DNA from 4 places in the Breoghania sp. JC706 genome. Region 4 is predicted to be linked to each of the others. Evidence: predicted binding sites of a transcription regulator. Region 4 holds the regulator's gene; each other region holds the start of a gene.

Region 1 (3,634 bases), on a different contig from region 4:
GGCATGCGTCAGCGCCTGCAGATCGCGCGCAATCTGGTCACCGCACCCCGCCTTGTCTTCATGGACGAGCCGACCGGCGGACTTGACGTTTCGGTGCAGGCCCGCCTGCTCGATCTCATCCGCCACCTCGTCGCAGATCTCGGGCTGGCTGTCGTCCTCGTCACCCACGACCTTGCCGTCGCCCGGCTGCTGTCCCACCGGATGATGGTGATGAAGGGCGGTTCGATCATCGAGCAGGGACTCACGGATCGCATCCTCGATGATCCGCGCGAGCCCTATACCCAGCTTCTCGTCTCTTCCATATTGCAGGTGTAGCCATGCCTTCCCGTCTCATTCTCACCGATATCGGCAAGAGTTTCGTCATGCACTTGCGCGGCGGTGTAACGATCCCGGTCGTCTCCGGTGTCTCGTTTTCCATCGACGCGGGCGAATGCGTCGTGCTCGGCGGTCCCTCCGGCATCGGCAAGAGCTCTATCCTGAAGATGATCTACGGCAACTACGGCGTAGAGGCCGGCCAGATCATCTGCGCCTGCGAGGATGGCAAGCTCATCGACATCGCGTCTGCCGATGCCCGGACGATCCATGCGCTGCGCCGTCGCACCATCGGTTATGTCAGCCAGTTCCTGCGCGTCGTCCCGCGCGTCTCCGCGCTCGACGTGGTGGCCGAGCCGCTGGCCGCGCAGGGCGCAAGCCACGAGGAGGCGCGCCGTCGCGCGGCCGAACTGCTCGCCCGCCTTAACCTGCCTGAAGCGCTGTGGGATCTGCCGCCCGCGACATTCTCCGGCGGCGAGCAGCAGCGGGTGAACATCGCGCGCGGCTTCATTACCGACCACGCCATCCTGCTGCTTGATGAGCCCACCGCCTCGCTCGATGTGCAGAACCGTGCCGTGGTCATTGATCTCATCGCGGAAAAGAAGAAGGCCGGCGTCGCCATGCTCGGCATCTTCCATGACAGGGATGTGCGCGAGGTTGTGGCCGACCGCGTCATCGACGTCGCGGCCTTCTCAAGACGGAGCAATGCGGCATGACGAAGCTGTCCGAAACCCCGGACGTCCACGAAAGCGCGGAGGTCGTCGCCTCCACGCTCGGGCGTTACACCGCCGTGGGCGAGCGCTGCCAGGTCACCGAGAGTACGCTCGGCGACTATTCCTATCTCGTGCGGGACTGCGAGATCTGGGCCTCCGATATCGGCAAGTTCTCCAATATCGCCAGCCACGTGCGCCTCAACGCCACCAACCATCCGATGGAGCGCGCGACGCTCCATCACTTCACCTATCGCGCGGGCGACTATTTCGATGACGCGGAGCACGAGGCCGATGTCTTCGACCGGCGTCGCGCCAACCGGGTGCGGATCGGGCACGATACCTGGATCGGGCACGGCGTGACCGTGCTGGCCGGCGTTACGATCGGCAACGGTGCGGTGATCGCCGCCGGTGCCGTGGTGAACCGGGACGTGGCGCCCTACACGATCGTCGGCGGGGTGCCGGGCAAGCCGATCCGCCGCCGTTTCCCTCAGGAGATCGCCGATCGGCTCGAAGCGCTGGCTTGGTGGGACTGGTCGCACGAGAGCCTGCGGCATGCCCTCGACGACTTCCGGTATCTCCCGATAGAGGCGTTCCTCGATCGTTATGAGGCCAATCCGCCCATGGCATGACGCAGTGGAAGTGCGGCGCGATTTGCCGTGTTGCTCAAGTTCGTCAACAAGTATCTGGAAGTTAAATCGAAATCGGTGCTGGTGGTTATTTTACGGCATCGTTTTCAACAGTCACGCAACCGTCACAAAAGCGAGACACAGGTGCAACAGATACGCGCTACCCACAGTGAGCAAAACACGGGATGCTCACATGGTTGCCGTATCGATTGACGGACTGACGAAAACGTTCGGCCGCAAGCGCGCTCTCGATGGCGTAAGCGTCGAAATCCCGGCCGGTCAGATGGTGGCGCTCATCGGAGCTTCGGGCTCCGGCAAGTCGACCCTCATCCGCCATATAGCCGGGCTCGAACGCGGCGATGCCGGACGGATCGCCATTCATGGCCGGGAGATCCAGTCCGCCGGCAAGCTCTCAGCGGAAGCGCGCGACATGCGTCGCTCGATCGGCGTCATCTTCCAGCAGTTCAATCTGGTTTCCCGTCTTCCGGTCATCACCAATGTCCTGATCGGCTTCCTCGGCCAGATCAGCCGGTTGCGGGGCACGTTGGGTTTTTTCTCGGAGTCGGAGAAGCAGGCAGCGATGCGTGCGCTTCACCGTGTCGGCATTTCCGAACAGGCGCGTCAGCGCGCCTCCACCCTCTCGGGCGGCCAGCAGCAGCGTGCCGCGATCGCCCGCGCTCTCGTCCAGGGTGCCCGCCTGATGCTTGCTGACGAACCGATCGCCTCGCTCGACCCGGCCTCGGCGCGCCGCGTCATGGAAATTCTGGCGGGTATCAACAAGGAAGACGGCATGACCGTCGTCGTCTCGCTGCATCAGGTCGAATATGCGCGCCGCTACTGCCCGCGCACCATCGCCATGAAGGACGGAGCCATCGTCTATGACGGCCCCTCCGTGGCGCTCGACACCGCCTTTCTGAAAGAACTCTACGGCGAAGCCTCCGAAGAGCTGATCCTGCCGGATGCCCCGGTTCAGGACCGGCTCCGCGAGCGGCCCGTCGTGGCCATCGGCTCCGGCGCACCGGCGCTGGCAACTGCCTGACCGGATACGTCGGGCCCATTCGTCCACATGCCCAAACCGTCCAGATGGAGGACAGTATGAACGCGTTTTTCAAGGGGGCCGCAGCGGCCGCCCTCGCCCTTTCGCTCGGCACCGCCGCGCACGCCGAGACGAGCGAAATCAACTTCGGCATCATCTCCACGGAATCGCAGCAGAACCTGAAGCCGCAGTGGGACCCGTTCCTTGAGGCGATGGAAAAGGCGACGGGCATGAAGGTCAACGCCTTCTTCGCCTCCGACTATGCCGGCGTCATCGAGGGCATGCGTTTCGGTAAGGTCGATGCCGCCTGGTTCGGCAACAAGTCCGCGATGGAAGCCGTCGACCGCTCCGGCGGCGAGGTCTTCGCCCAGACCGTCGATGTCGAAGGCAACCCGGGCTACTGGTCCGTCCTGCTTGCCCAGAAGGACAGCCCGCTGAACTCGCTCGACGACGTTCTCAAGTGCGACAAGTCGCTGAACTTCGGCATCGGCGATCCGAACTCAACGTCCGGTTTCCTGGTGCCGACCACCTTCATCTTTGCCAAGAACGGCATTGATCCGAAGGAGTGCTTCAAGACGGTGCGCAACGCCAACCACGAGACCAACGCTCTCGCGGTCGCCAACGGCCAGGTCGATGTTGCCGCCAACAACACCGAAAACCTCGCGCGTATCGAGAAGACCAACCCGAAGGCCTTCGCCAACCTCAAGGTCATCTGGAAGTCGCCGCTGATCCCGGCCGATCCGATCGTGTGGAACAAGAAGCTCGATCAGGCCACCAAGGACAAGCTCTACACGTTCTTCATGAGCTACGGCCGTCTCGGCACGCCGGAAGAGGTGGCCAAAGCCCGCAAGGTGCTGGCCGGTCTCGCTTGGGCTCCGTTCAAGCCCTCCTCCGATGCCCAGCTCTACGCAATCCGCGTGATGGCCATCACCAAGGACATGTTCAAG
Region 2 (3,634 bases), on a different contig from region 4:
GGATGTCAACATCACGGGCGTGCTCAATGGCGTGGCCGCGGTCATGCCGACCTTTCTTAGCCAGAAATCCGGCCACATCCTCGCGACGTCCTCGGTTGCCGGCTTGAAGGCCTATCCCGGAAGCGCCGTTTATGGCGGCACCAAGTGGTTCGTGCGGGACTTCATGGAGGTTCTGCGCATGGAATCGGCCATGGAAGGCACGAATATTCGGACCGCCACCATCTACCCTGCGGCCATCAATACCGAGCTTCTCACGACGATCACCGACACGAAAACGGCCGAAGGCATGAAGGATCTTTATGCCGACTTCGGAATATCGCCGGACCGGATCGCCGAAGTGGTCGCTTTCGCGCTCGACATGCCGGAAGACACCACGGTCAACGAGTTCACCGTGGGGCCGGCAAGGCAGCCCTGGTAAGGACCCGAAACCGGTTCAGGCGAGCCTCCAGAGACAGCGGCAAGCCTCCGGTATCCGCCGCCTTGCGGTTTCCCCTCCGGCCTCAGAGGGGCCGCTAGGCCGTCTTCCGTGTTGCCACCGCGCGACGGAGACGATCGATCGGTCTGCAATAAAAAAGGCCGGCGTTCGACGCCGGCCTTCTGTTTTTGGGCGACTTCGACCCCGTTCTCAGTTCACCGCGGCGAGCGGCTTGTCGAGATGCACCTTGACGATGGCGCTGTCGGCGCCGGCGATGCCGAAATCGTTGTCGGTTGTCAGGATCAGCGTGCTCGGATCCATTACGGCGACACCCTCGATCTTTTCCGGCATGCCGGGGAGATCGTCGCTGTCGAGCACCAGCGTCTTGGAAAGAACGGCGACGCCGGCGGCGGCGAGATCTTTCGGCGCCAGCTGCTCCAGGCTGGGGCTCAGCGCCGCATCGTCGAACGTGGTCGGCACGGGATTGGCGGCGGCAAGGTCGACCTTGTAGAGCTTCGTGGTCCTGGAGATGCGTTCGAGAACCAGCAGCTGATCGTGGCCAAGGGCCGTCAGTTCCGACACCTTCACCGAACTCTGCTTGGGCGTCTTCTTGGCGCTGTCCGCCTTGAACGTCGCGGGCTCGTCGAGCGGATAGGCGTATTCGCCCAGAACCTTCTCGCTCTTCGGATCGAACTTGAAGATTCGCACGGTCCGCGATTTCTTGTAAGCCGCGTTGTCGGGATTGGCGAGCGGGCTCTGGATCGAGAAGTACAGCGTCGAGCCGTCCGGCGAGGCCGACAGGCCCTCGATGCCGCGGTTGAGCTTGCGCTTCATCAAGATGGCGGGCAACGCGCCTTTCACGGGATAGTCGGCCCCGGCGTAGTCGCTCTCCAGCCCGGCCGGCACGAGACGTTCCAGCACCTTGCCGTCGGCGGCCACATGGGCGATCGACACGCCGTATTCCTCACCGATCCAGTAGCTGCCATCGGCGAGACGCGCAATCGCCTCGGAATCGAAGCCGTTGGGCGTGGACGTGATCTTCTTGCCCTCCGGAGAATAGCCGGCTTCGGTCGTCGTTCCGGTCAGCGGATTGGGCAGGCCGCTCAGCAGCTTGCCGTCCTGGCCGCGCAGCGGGGTCGTTTCGGTGACGCTGACCGCACCGTCATCGCCGATCGTCATCTGATAGATGGTCGGCGTGAAGCCGGGCTGCGGGAAGACCTTGCCGTCGAGATTGCCGTCGCACATGGCTTTTTCGTCGAGGCCGATGAGCTTCTTTGCGTCGCCCTTGCAATCGATGTTCGGCCCGCGATCAGTGATCGTGTAGAAGACGTTTTCCGGATCGCCCGGCCGGTGGTAGGCGCCGGAGCCGAAGCCGACCGAGAGATCGATCGACTTGCCATTCGGAAAGGACACGGACCCGAGCGGGAGAGCGGGGGGCTTGAGCGCCGTGACATCCGCGGCCGAGGCCGCTCCGATCACGACGAAAAGGCCGGTGGCGGAGAGAATTGCAGTTTTGAGCATCGATCACACCATGAAATTTCGAAACGCGGACACAGCTAGGCCTTTGTCATGTCACTTGCGTGAACGTTGGGCGCGGGAGCGCGTCCCTGCGCGTTCGAGAGATTTCTCTGGCGGGACAGATTGATCCCGGTCCTGCGACCGGCACCCCACCGGAACGGTCGTCCGACCGCCTGCCATGGACGGCATAAGACTGCTCTTGTCAGTCTCCGCTGGTGTTACGCAGGCCGTGCCGAAGGATCTCTATTGTCGCGCGGATGCGCGGAACAGACTTCATGTCGGAATGGATAGCGAGCCAGATGTCGCGTCGGACGATCGCGCCGTAGGCTTCCATTGCCACAAGGGTGGGATCGTCCTGCACCATGAAATCAGGCAGAACGGCGATGCCGGCACCCGCCTGAGCAGCGGCAAGCTGGATTTCGGCCGTGCTTGCCGTGAAGGCGATCGGTCGGCCATTCGCGATCTCACGCAGTCGCACCTGTTGTGGCGCTTGTTCCATCAGGCCATCGTCATAGCCGATGAAGCTGCGTTCCGCGTCCGGCGTAGCATTGAGATAATCCGGATTTGCGTAGGCGTAGAAGGTCATCACGCCAAGCTTCATAATCGTCAGTTCGCCTTCCTGCGAACGGCTGAGGCGGATAGCTATATCCGCCTCGCGGCGCTCAAGGGCCGCGCTGCGGCTTTCGCCGATGAGGCGGACCGAGAGAGCCGGGTGACGCTTGCGCAGGGCCGCAAGCGGTGCGACAAGCCGGGTTGCGGCATAGGAAGGCGGGGCGCTGATCACGACTTCGCCGCTCAGCGTCGCGCGCGCTCCCGCCGCCGTCCGCTCAACGGCCTGAACCTCGGCCTCGATCAGCCCTGCCGTCGCCGCGATCCGTTCCCCGTCAGGCGTAAGTGTCAGCCGCCGGCCGCGCCGGTCGACGAGCCGGAGGTCGAGATGCGCCTCCAGTGCTGCGATACGGCGCGCGACGGTCGCGTGTTCAACGCCAAGCGCGCGCGCCGCCGCCGCCAGGCTGCCCCAGCGCGCGAACGCGGAAAAGTGGCGGAGATTTTCCCAATCCATCTGTCAATAATCTCACATTAAATGGGGAAATAAAGGGAATATTCTCACAAGCGCTCCGGTGCCAATCTCTGTCTCCCACATGGAGACTGAGATCATGACCATCGAAATTCGCATGACGGCAACGGGTGACGCAGACGTGCTCAAGGCCTTTGAGACGAGCCTGCCGTTACCCGGGCCTGACGAGATCCGTCTGCGCCAGCATGCTGTCGGCGTGAGCTTCATCGACATCTACCATCGGCGCGGGCTTTATCCGTTGCCTGATCCGCGGGTTCCGGGTGTGGAAGGGGCGGGAATCGTGGAAGCGGTGGGGGCTAATGTCAGAACCGTGCGGGTCGGCGATCGGGTCGCTTATGCGGGCGCGCCGGGCGGTTACGCTGCAACCCGGCTGCTGCCGGCGTGGCGCGTGGTGCCTTTGCCGGACGACGTCTCGTTCGAGACCGCGGCATCTTCGATGCTGCGTGGACTGACGGCGCATATGCTGCTGAGCGTGAGCTTTCCGGTCGGATCCGCGTCGCGGCTGCTTGTCCATGCGGCGGCGGCCGGCTCGGCATCGTGCTGACGCGCTGGGCGAAGCGGATGGAGGCGCAGGTGATCGGAACGGCGAGCTCCGAGGCGAAGGCGGCAACGGCCATTGCGAA
Region 3 (3,634 bases), on a different contig from region 4:
ACGGCCGTCCGGCACTCTCAGGATTATCGAAATCATGCCTATGGAAACCGGGGCGGAGGAAACTGCCGCCTATCTCAGCCCGCAGCGCTCTTTCCAGGGGCTCATCCTCACCTTGCAGCGTTTCTGGGCCGACCAGGGCTGCGTGATCCTGCAACCCTATGACATGGAAGTGGGCGCGGGTACCTTTCACCCGGCAACGACGCTGCGGTCTCTGGGACCGCGCCCGTGGAAGGCCGCCTATGTGCAGCCCTCGCGCCGGCCGACGGACGGACGATACGGCGAGAACCCGAACCGGCTGCAGCACTACTATCAGTTTCAGGCCATCCTGAAGCCGTCGCCGGAGAACCTGCAGGAGCTCTACCTCGCCTCGCTGGCCGCCATCGGCCTCGACCCGGAGGTCCACGACATCCGCTTCGTCGAGGACGACTGGGAGAGCCCGACGCTGGGTGCCTGGGGGCTCGGCTGGGAATGCTGGTGCGACGGCATGGAAGTCTCGCAGTTCACCTACTTTCAGCAGGTGGCGGGCTTCGAGTGCGCGCCGGTCGCCGGTGAACTCACCTACGGGCTTGAACGGCTGGCGATGTACGTGCAGGGCATCGACAACGTCTACGACCTCAATTTCAACGGCCGCGAGGGCGACGAGAAGGTCACCTATGGCGACGTCTTCCTGCAGGCGGAGCAGGAATATTCGCGCCACAATTTCGAGTATGCCAACACCGAGATGCTCTTCCGTCATTTCCGCGATGCCGAAGGCGAATGCAAGGCACTGCTGGAAGCCGGCGAAAAGGCGATGGAAGAGGCTGGCGACGGGATTCACAAGCTGGTGTTCCCCGCCTACGACCAGTGCATCAAGGCCTCGCACTGCTTCAACCTGCTCGATGCGCGCGGCGTGATCTCGGTGACGGAGCGCCAGTCCTATATCCTGCGCGTGCGCGAGCTTGCCAAGGCCTGCGGCGCAGCCTTTCTCAAGACCCGGGCCGGCGGCGCGCAATAGCCGCCGGAGGCCGCGTCACGCGCCGTTCCGGTTCGAGATCCGTTGAGAGATGGCCGGCATCCGCAGGCACGCAAAGCAGGGACTGGGCCTTGAGCGGCTTCAGGCCTGGTTGAGCCTTGCAAGGCTTTCGGTCAGCGGCCCGCACAGACGCTCGAAACGGCGCTGCACCTTGCGTCGCCGCACGCTGGAGAACAGCGTGGAGACCGGAATGAATTCCTTGTTCTGACGGAACTTCAGGTCATAGGCGACAAGGCGAAAACCGTCGCCATTGCGCACGAAGCCGATATTGCCAGGCTCGTCGCATGACGCCAGGATCGCATAGCGCTGGCAGAAGCGCGCAAATTCGGTGACCTCACGCAGAACGAATTCCGCCTCCAGCGCAGCCGGTCCCTCGCCCTTCATGATCGTGAGCAGGCTGACAGGCCCATCGCCTTCGCTGCCGCGCACGAGATCGAAGCACAGGCCGCTGCCCAGATCCGTTTCCACCGGGCCGTGCATCTTCGGAAAGTAGCGCTCCAGCGGAACGCCCGCGCCGGCGAGATCGCAATAGTGGTCGTATTCGCGGCGGTTGGAGTCCACTGCACCACGTCTAAAGAAACGCTCGATGCGGCCGTGATGGCGCGTGTCCTTACGACGCTTGAGGACCTTGACGCACTTGGTGGCATCGTCAGGATGAAGGTAGCAGTGCCGGAAATCGCCCGATGAAAGCGGTGCCCGCCCCGATAACACTATCATATTGTTCTGTTTTCTGTTTTCGATGTCACCAAAATGTCATTTAAAATGACAAAAAGATGACAAACATCGCAATCATCGTTGCGTTGGTGCGGCGAAATGTCACAGTCCGTGGGGTGGGATTGTGGGGTTCGGCGGACAGCCGCACGGCCAGAAGCCCGGCGGCTGCCGCAAGGCATGAGGCTTCCCGCAAGACTTGCGGAGGCACGCCGGGACAGCGGTTCAGATCGCGGTTCAAATGCGCCGAGGTGTTATCCAGATCACATGACAACGCTCGTCCGACTGACTAGCTTCGAACCGATGCGAAGCTTCTGCGTTGCGAATGCGGGCGATATCCGCCCCTTGTGATGCCCGCAAAGGCGCGTGGCCCAGCCCGTTTGGAGACCCGTTATGACCACATGGATCGTCGTCGCCGTGATCGCGGCGATCGCTCTCTACATCGTGTCCCTCTACAACCGCCTCGTTCGGCAGCGACAGATGGTGCGCGAGGGATGGAGCGGCATCGATGTGCAGCTGAAACGCCGGTTCGACCTGATCCCCAACCTGGTGGAGACGGTGAAGGGCTACATGACTCACGAGCGCGACACGCTCGCCGCGGTCACCCACATGCGCGCGCAGGCCGGCAACGTGCCGTCCGGCGACGTGGCGGCGCGGGCTCAGGCCGAAGGGCTGCTCGGCGCGGCGCTCGGGAGGCTCATGGCGGTGGCGGAGAGTTATCCGGACCTGAAGGCGTCAAACAACTTCCTCGAATTGCAGGGCGCACTGGACAAGGTCGAGCACGAACTCCAGATGGCGCGACGCTATTACAACGGCGCGGTGCGCGACCTGAACGTAATGGTGGAATCCTTCCCCTCCAACCTGGTGGCAGGCCAGTTCGGCTTCTCCAAGGAGGACTATTTCGAGATCGAGGACGCCTCGCAACGCGCCACCCCGAAAGTCAGCTTCGACGCAGGCTGAGCGAACCAATCGAAGGCCCTTGCCGGAATGCCCCTATCCCGACGCCCCGCCGCGCTGCCCGGCCTTGTCGCCGCGCTGCTGATCGTCCTGACGACTTTTCTTGCAGCGTCTGCCGCCCCCTTGCGGGCCGAAGAGCGCATCACCTCCTATGACAGCACGATCCGCATCGCGCGCGACGGCACGTTAGAGGTTACCGAAACCATCGTCGCCGATGCGGAGGGCCGCGACATCAAGCGCGGCATCTATCGCGACTTCCCGCTCGTTTTCGAGGACGCGGACGGACAGCGGCACAAGGTCGGGTTCAAGCTGCTTTCGGTCCGGCGCGACGGCGCGCAAGAGCCCTACAAGGAGAACTGGAGCAGCGACGGCGTGCGCATCTATATCGGCGATCCCAATGCCATTCTCGCGCATCGCAGCCACACCTTCCAGATCACCTACGAAACGACGCGCCAGATCCGGTTTTTCGACAATCACGACGAGCTCTACTGGAACGTCACGGGCCAGGAATGGAGGTTTCCGATCGAGCATGCGAGCGCACGCGTCGTGCTGCCGGAGGGCGTGACGGCCACGAAGTGGCAGGCGTTCACCGGCCGCTTCGGCGCAACGGGCACCGACTGGACGGCCGAGGCGAAAAGGAACGGCGGCGCCATCGTCTTCTCCACAACGCGCGCACTTCAGATGGGCGAAGGTTTCTCGATCGCGGTCGCGATGCCGAAGGGAACGATCGCCCAGCCGACCGTGGCCCAGGAAGCGGCCTACCTCCTTCTCGATCACCACAGCGAGATCGTCGCCTTCGGCGGCCTCGCCGTCGTCCTCGCCTATTTCGTATGGGCGTGGCTGCGGGTCGGGCGCGATCCGCCCAAGGGCACGATCATCCCGCTCTTCGAGGCGCCGGAAGGCGTTTCGCCGGCGCTGGCCGACTATATCCTCAATCGCGGCTTTTCGGGTGCC
Region 4 (3,634 bases):
CGACCTTCCTGCGCTGCCTCAACCGCATGAACGACACCATCGAGGGCTGCCGGGTGACCGGCAAGATCACCCTTCAGGGGGCCGACATCTACGATCCCAAGGTGGACGTGGTGGAACTGCGCGCCTCCGTCGGCATGGTCTTCCAGAAGCCGAACCCTTTCCCGAAGTCGATCTTCGAGAACATCGCCTACGGTCCCCGCATCCACGGTCTTGCCAAGAACAAGACCGAGATGGAGGAGATCGTGGTGACCAGCCTGCAGAAGGCGGGACTGTTTGAGGAGGTCAAGGACCGGCTCGACGAGCCCGGCACCGGTCTTTCCGGCGGCCAGCAGCAGCGCCTGTGCATCGCCCGCGCCATCGCCGTCAGCCCCGAGGTCATCCTCATGGACGAGCCGTGCTCCGCGCTCGATCCCATCGCCACCGCGCGCGTGGAGGAACTGATCGACGAGCTGCGTGAGAACTACACCATCGTCATCGTCACCCACTCCATGCAGCAGGCCGCCCGCGTCTCCCAGCGCACCGCCTTCTTCCACCTCGGCAATCTGGTCGAGGAAGGCCCGACGGACGATATCTTCACCAGTCCGCAGGACAAGCGCACGCAGGATTACATCACCGGTCGCTTCGGATGACGCCACGGCGATCCGCGCCGGACCGTCATTCGTACGAGAGGAAACAAGAATGTCCGAACATATCGTCACCGCGTTCGACCAGGATCTGAAGCAGCTTGCTGGCAAGATCGCCGAGATGGGCGGTCTGGCGGAGACAATCGTCAACGACGCCATCACCGCGCTGATGCGCATGGATGGCGAGCTTGCGCAGGCCGTGATCCAGGCCGACCGTCGCCTCGATGCGCTGCAGTTCCACATCGAGGACCAGGCCGTCCTGATGATCGCCCGCCGCCAGCCGATGGCCGGCGACCTGCGCCAGATCGTGGCGGCCATGCGCACCTGCAACGAGCTGGAGCGCGTCGGCGATCTCGCCAAGAACATCGCCAAGCGCGTCATCGCCATCGGCGGCGAACTGCGCTCCAAGAAGCTGGCGATCGGCGTGGAGCACATGGCCGAACTCGCCATGGTGCAGCTCAAGACCGTGCTCGACGCCTACATGCAGAGCGATGCGGAAACCGCCAAGGCGGTGCGCGAGCGTGACGAGGAGATCGACCGTCTCTACACCTCGCTGTTCCGCGAGCTCTTGACCTACATGATGGAAGATCCGCGCAACATCACCTTCTGCGCGCACCTCCTGTTCTGCGCCAAGAACATCGAACGCATTGGCGATCACGCAACCAACATCGCCGAGAACGTCCACTACATGATTACCGGCCAGCAGCTCACCGACGAGCGCCCGCGCACGGACGAAATCGACATCGCGGCCGTCGACGGCGACAATGACGACTGACACGTCCGACGGTTAATCGAGAGAGGCTGGAGACGCTTGGAATGCCGAAGGTCCTGATCGTAGAGGATGAGGAACCGCTCAGACTGCTTCTGCAATACAATCTGGAAGCGGAAGGGTACGCGGTGGAGACCTGCGCACGCGGGGACGACGCCGAGGTGATGCTGCGCGAGGCGCAGCCCGATCTGCTGCTGCTCGACTGGATGCTGCCGGGCCTGTCCGGCATCGAGCTGTGCCGGCGGCTCAGGGCGCGCGAGGAATCGAGCCGTTTGCCGATCATCCTGCTCACCGCGCGCGGCGAGGAGGCGGAACGCATTCGCGGGCTTTCGACCGGCGCCGACGACTACGTCGTCAAGCCGTTCTCCATTCCCGAACTGATCGCCCGCGTCGGGGCCATCCTGCGTCGCTCCAAGCCGGGGGTGGTCTCCTCCCAGTTGCGCTCCGGCGATATCGAGCTCGACCGCGAGACCCGCCGCGTCTACCGCTCCGGCCGCGAGATCCATCTGGGCCCGACGGAGTTCCGCCTGCTGGAATTCCTGATGCAGGCGCCGGGCCGCGTCTTCTCCCGCGAGCAGCTTCTTGACGGGGTGTGGGGCCACGACGTCTATGTCGACGAGCGCACGGTGGACGTCCATGTCGGCCGTCTGCGCAAGGCGATCAACCGCGGCAAGGTGAAGGACCCGATCCGCACCGTGCGCGGCTCCGGCTACGCCTTCAACGACCAGTTCGCGGTGGCCTCGTAAGGGGGGACGCGTGGCGCATGGCGCGAGCTCGGCCGGTCTTGTGATCGGCCGCATTTCACAATTTCTCTTCCGTCATCACCCGGCGCAGTCCGGGTGATCCAGCGCCCTCCATGCATGCTGCAGCCGGAGATGGATTGCCCGGACAAAGCCGGGCAATGACGGAGGAAATTCCTGATTTGGAAACCGAACCTTGGAAGGTGCGCGGCGGCGGCGTGCGTCAATTCCCCCGCCAATTACCGGCCCAAAAAAGAAAACGGCCGCCCGGGGGCGACCGTTTCTCTGAAAATCGTCTGTCGAAGCCGAAACCTTATCCGCGGGCGCGCTTGTCGCGGCGGCGGTCGTTCATCGGCTGGTAGGCGATCCGGCAATGGTGCGGGCAGTAGGGGACGCCCGGCTCCGAATTGCGGCCGCAGAAATAGAAATCGTCGGTGCTCGGGTCGCCGATCGGCCACTTGCAGGTGCGCTCGTTGAGCTGCAGGATCGTGGCCCGCTGCTCCTGGGGAATGACGAGCTCGGCCACCGGGGCCGGCTGCGTCGCCACCGCCGCGACAGGCGCCGCTTCCGTCTTCAGAGCCGTCGCGCCGATCGTGCGCGGTGCCGCCGGCGCCGCCGGGCGGGCGGGCGCCGCCGTCGTCGCGGGACGCGTGCGGCGCGGCTTGGCCGGGGCCGCGGCGGTCTTGGCGCGCCCGGAAAGACCCAGACGGTGAACCTTGCCGATGACGGCATTTCGTGTAACGCCACCGAGTTCGGTGGCGATTTGACTTGCGCTCAAGCCTTCTGACCATAGCCTCTTCAGAAGGTCGACGCGTTCGGTTGTCCAAGACATTAGATAACAACTCCGCCGGATAGCCGCTTCTCAACGGATATACTTCATACTCAGGCGCCGGTTGGCGTCTGTCAGAATTAACAGATTGGTTGCGAACCCGGTCCGCCGCACGAGATATCGTGTCTGAGTGGGCGAACAATACAATATGGCGGAAAGCGCCTGCAACCCTGAGGGACGTAAAAACGGCGGAAATCCGTAGTTTTCCCCAGATTAGCAGGGGCGACATTTCGCCATTTTCGAGCAAAGCAGATGGTCAAGCTTTGCATTGACACTCCCGCGCCACGACGGTGTATATAGAGCCTTCGCTGTCGTGCCGCCACATTGGCGGCACGCTTTGTTTTTGGCCCTCATTTTTGGGGATCGGACGATGAGTTCGTCGGCACTTTTTGGAACGTACGCGCGTAGTGAGCTGGCCTTCGTGAAGGGCGAGGGTTGCTGGCTGGAGACGTCCGACGGCCGACGATTCCTCGATTTCGCCGCCGGCATCGCCGTGAACTCTCTGGGACATGCCCACCCCCATCTCGTCACTGTTCTGCAGGAACAGGCGGCGAAACTGTGGCACGTCTCAAATCTGTACACGGTTCCGGGCCAGCAACGGCTCGGCGAGCGGCTTTGCGAGGCGACATTCGCCGACCGGGTCTTCTTCACCAATTCCGGTGCGGAGGCGATG

What was found. Region 4 encodes PhoB, which activates phosphate uptake and scavenging genes when phosphate is short. Its sites were predicted from a motif close to TGTCATNNANCTGTCAT; they were not measured.
Region 1: a site for PhoB is predicted at 1,764-1,780, ahead of phnC (phosphonate ABC transporter ATP-binding protein). Genes of this name have one in related genera too.
Region 2: a site for PhoB is predicted at 1,981-1,997, ahead of V2L18_RS20650 (esterase-like activity of phytase family protein). Genes of this name have one in related genera too.
Region 3: a site for PhoB is predicted at 1,775-1,791, ahead of V2L18_RS15055 (YrbL family protein). Genes of this name have one in related genera too.

Annotation. Positions count from the first base shown of each region.
Region 1 is NZ_JBANCG010000006.1:109,925-113,558, forward strand. Features, by position in the region: gene phnK (phosphonate C-P lyase system protein PhnK) at 1-315, shown strand, start outside; gene phnL (phosphonate C-P lyase system protein PhnL) at 318-1,028, shown strand; gene V2L18_RS13730 (DapH/DapD/GlmU-related protein) at 1,025-1,654, shown strand; gene phnC (phosphonate ABC transporter ATP-binding protein) at 1,845-2,690, shown strand; gene phnD (phosphonate ABC transporter substrate-binding protein) at 2,747-3,634, shown strand, end outside.
Region 2 is NZ_JBANCG010000011.1:121,491-125,124, reverse strand. Features, by position in the region: gene V2L18_RS20655 (SDR family oxidoreductase) at 1-418, shown strand, start outside; gene V2L18_RS20650 (esterase-like activity of phytase family protein) at 626-1,936, opposite strand; gene V2L18_RS20645 (LysR family transcriptional regulator) at 2,136-2,996, opposite strand; partial or broken gene V2L18_RS20640 (quinone oxidoreductase) at 3,091-3,634, shown strand, end outside.
Region 3 is NZ_JBANCG010000006.1:420,867-424,500, reverse strand. Features, by position in the region: gene V2L18_RS15060 (glycine--tRNA ligase subunit alpha) at 35-994, shown strand; gene V2L18_RS15055 (YrbL family protein) at 1,094-1,729, opposite strand; gene V2L18_RS15050 (LemA family protein) at 2,117-2,683, shown strand; gene V2L18_RS15045 (DUF2207 domain-containing protein) at 2,738-3,634, shown strand, end outside.
Region 4 is NZ_JBANCG010000002.1:25,352-28,985, forward strand. Features, by position in the region: gene pstB (phosphate ABC transporter ATP-binding protein PstB) at 1-629, shown strand, start outside; gene phoU (phosphate signaling complex protein PhoU) at 679-1,398, shown strand; gene phoB (phosphate regulon transcriptional regulator PhoB) at 1,440-2,138, shown strand; gene V2L18_RS03340 (GcrA family cell cycle regulator) at 2,446-2,964, opposite strand; gene V2L18_RS03345 (aspartate aminotransferase family protein) at 3,332-3,634, shown strand, end outside.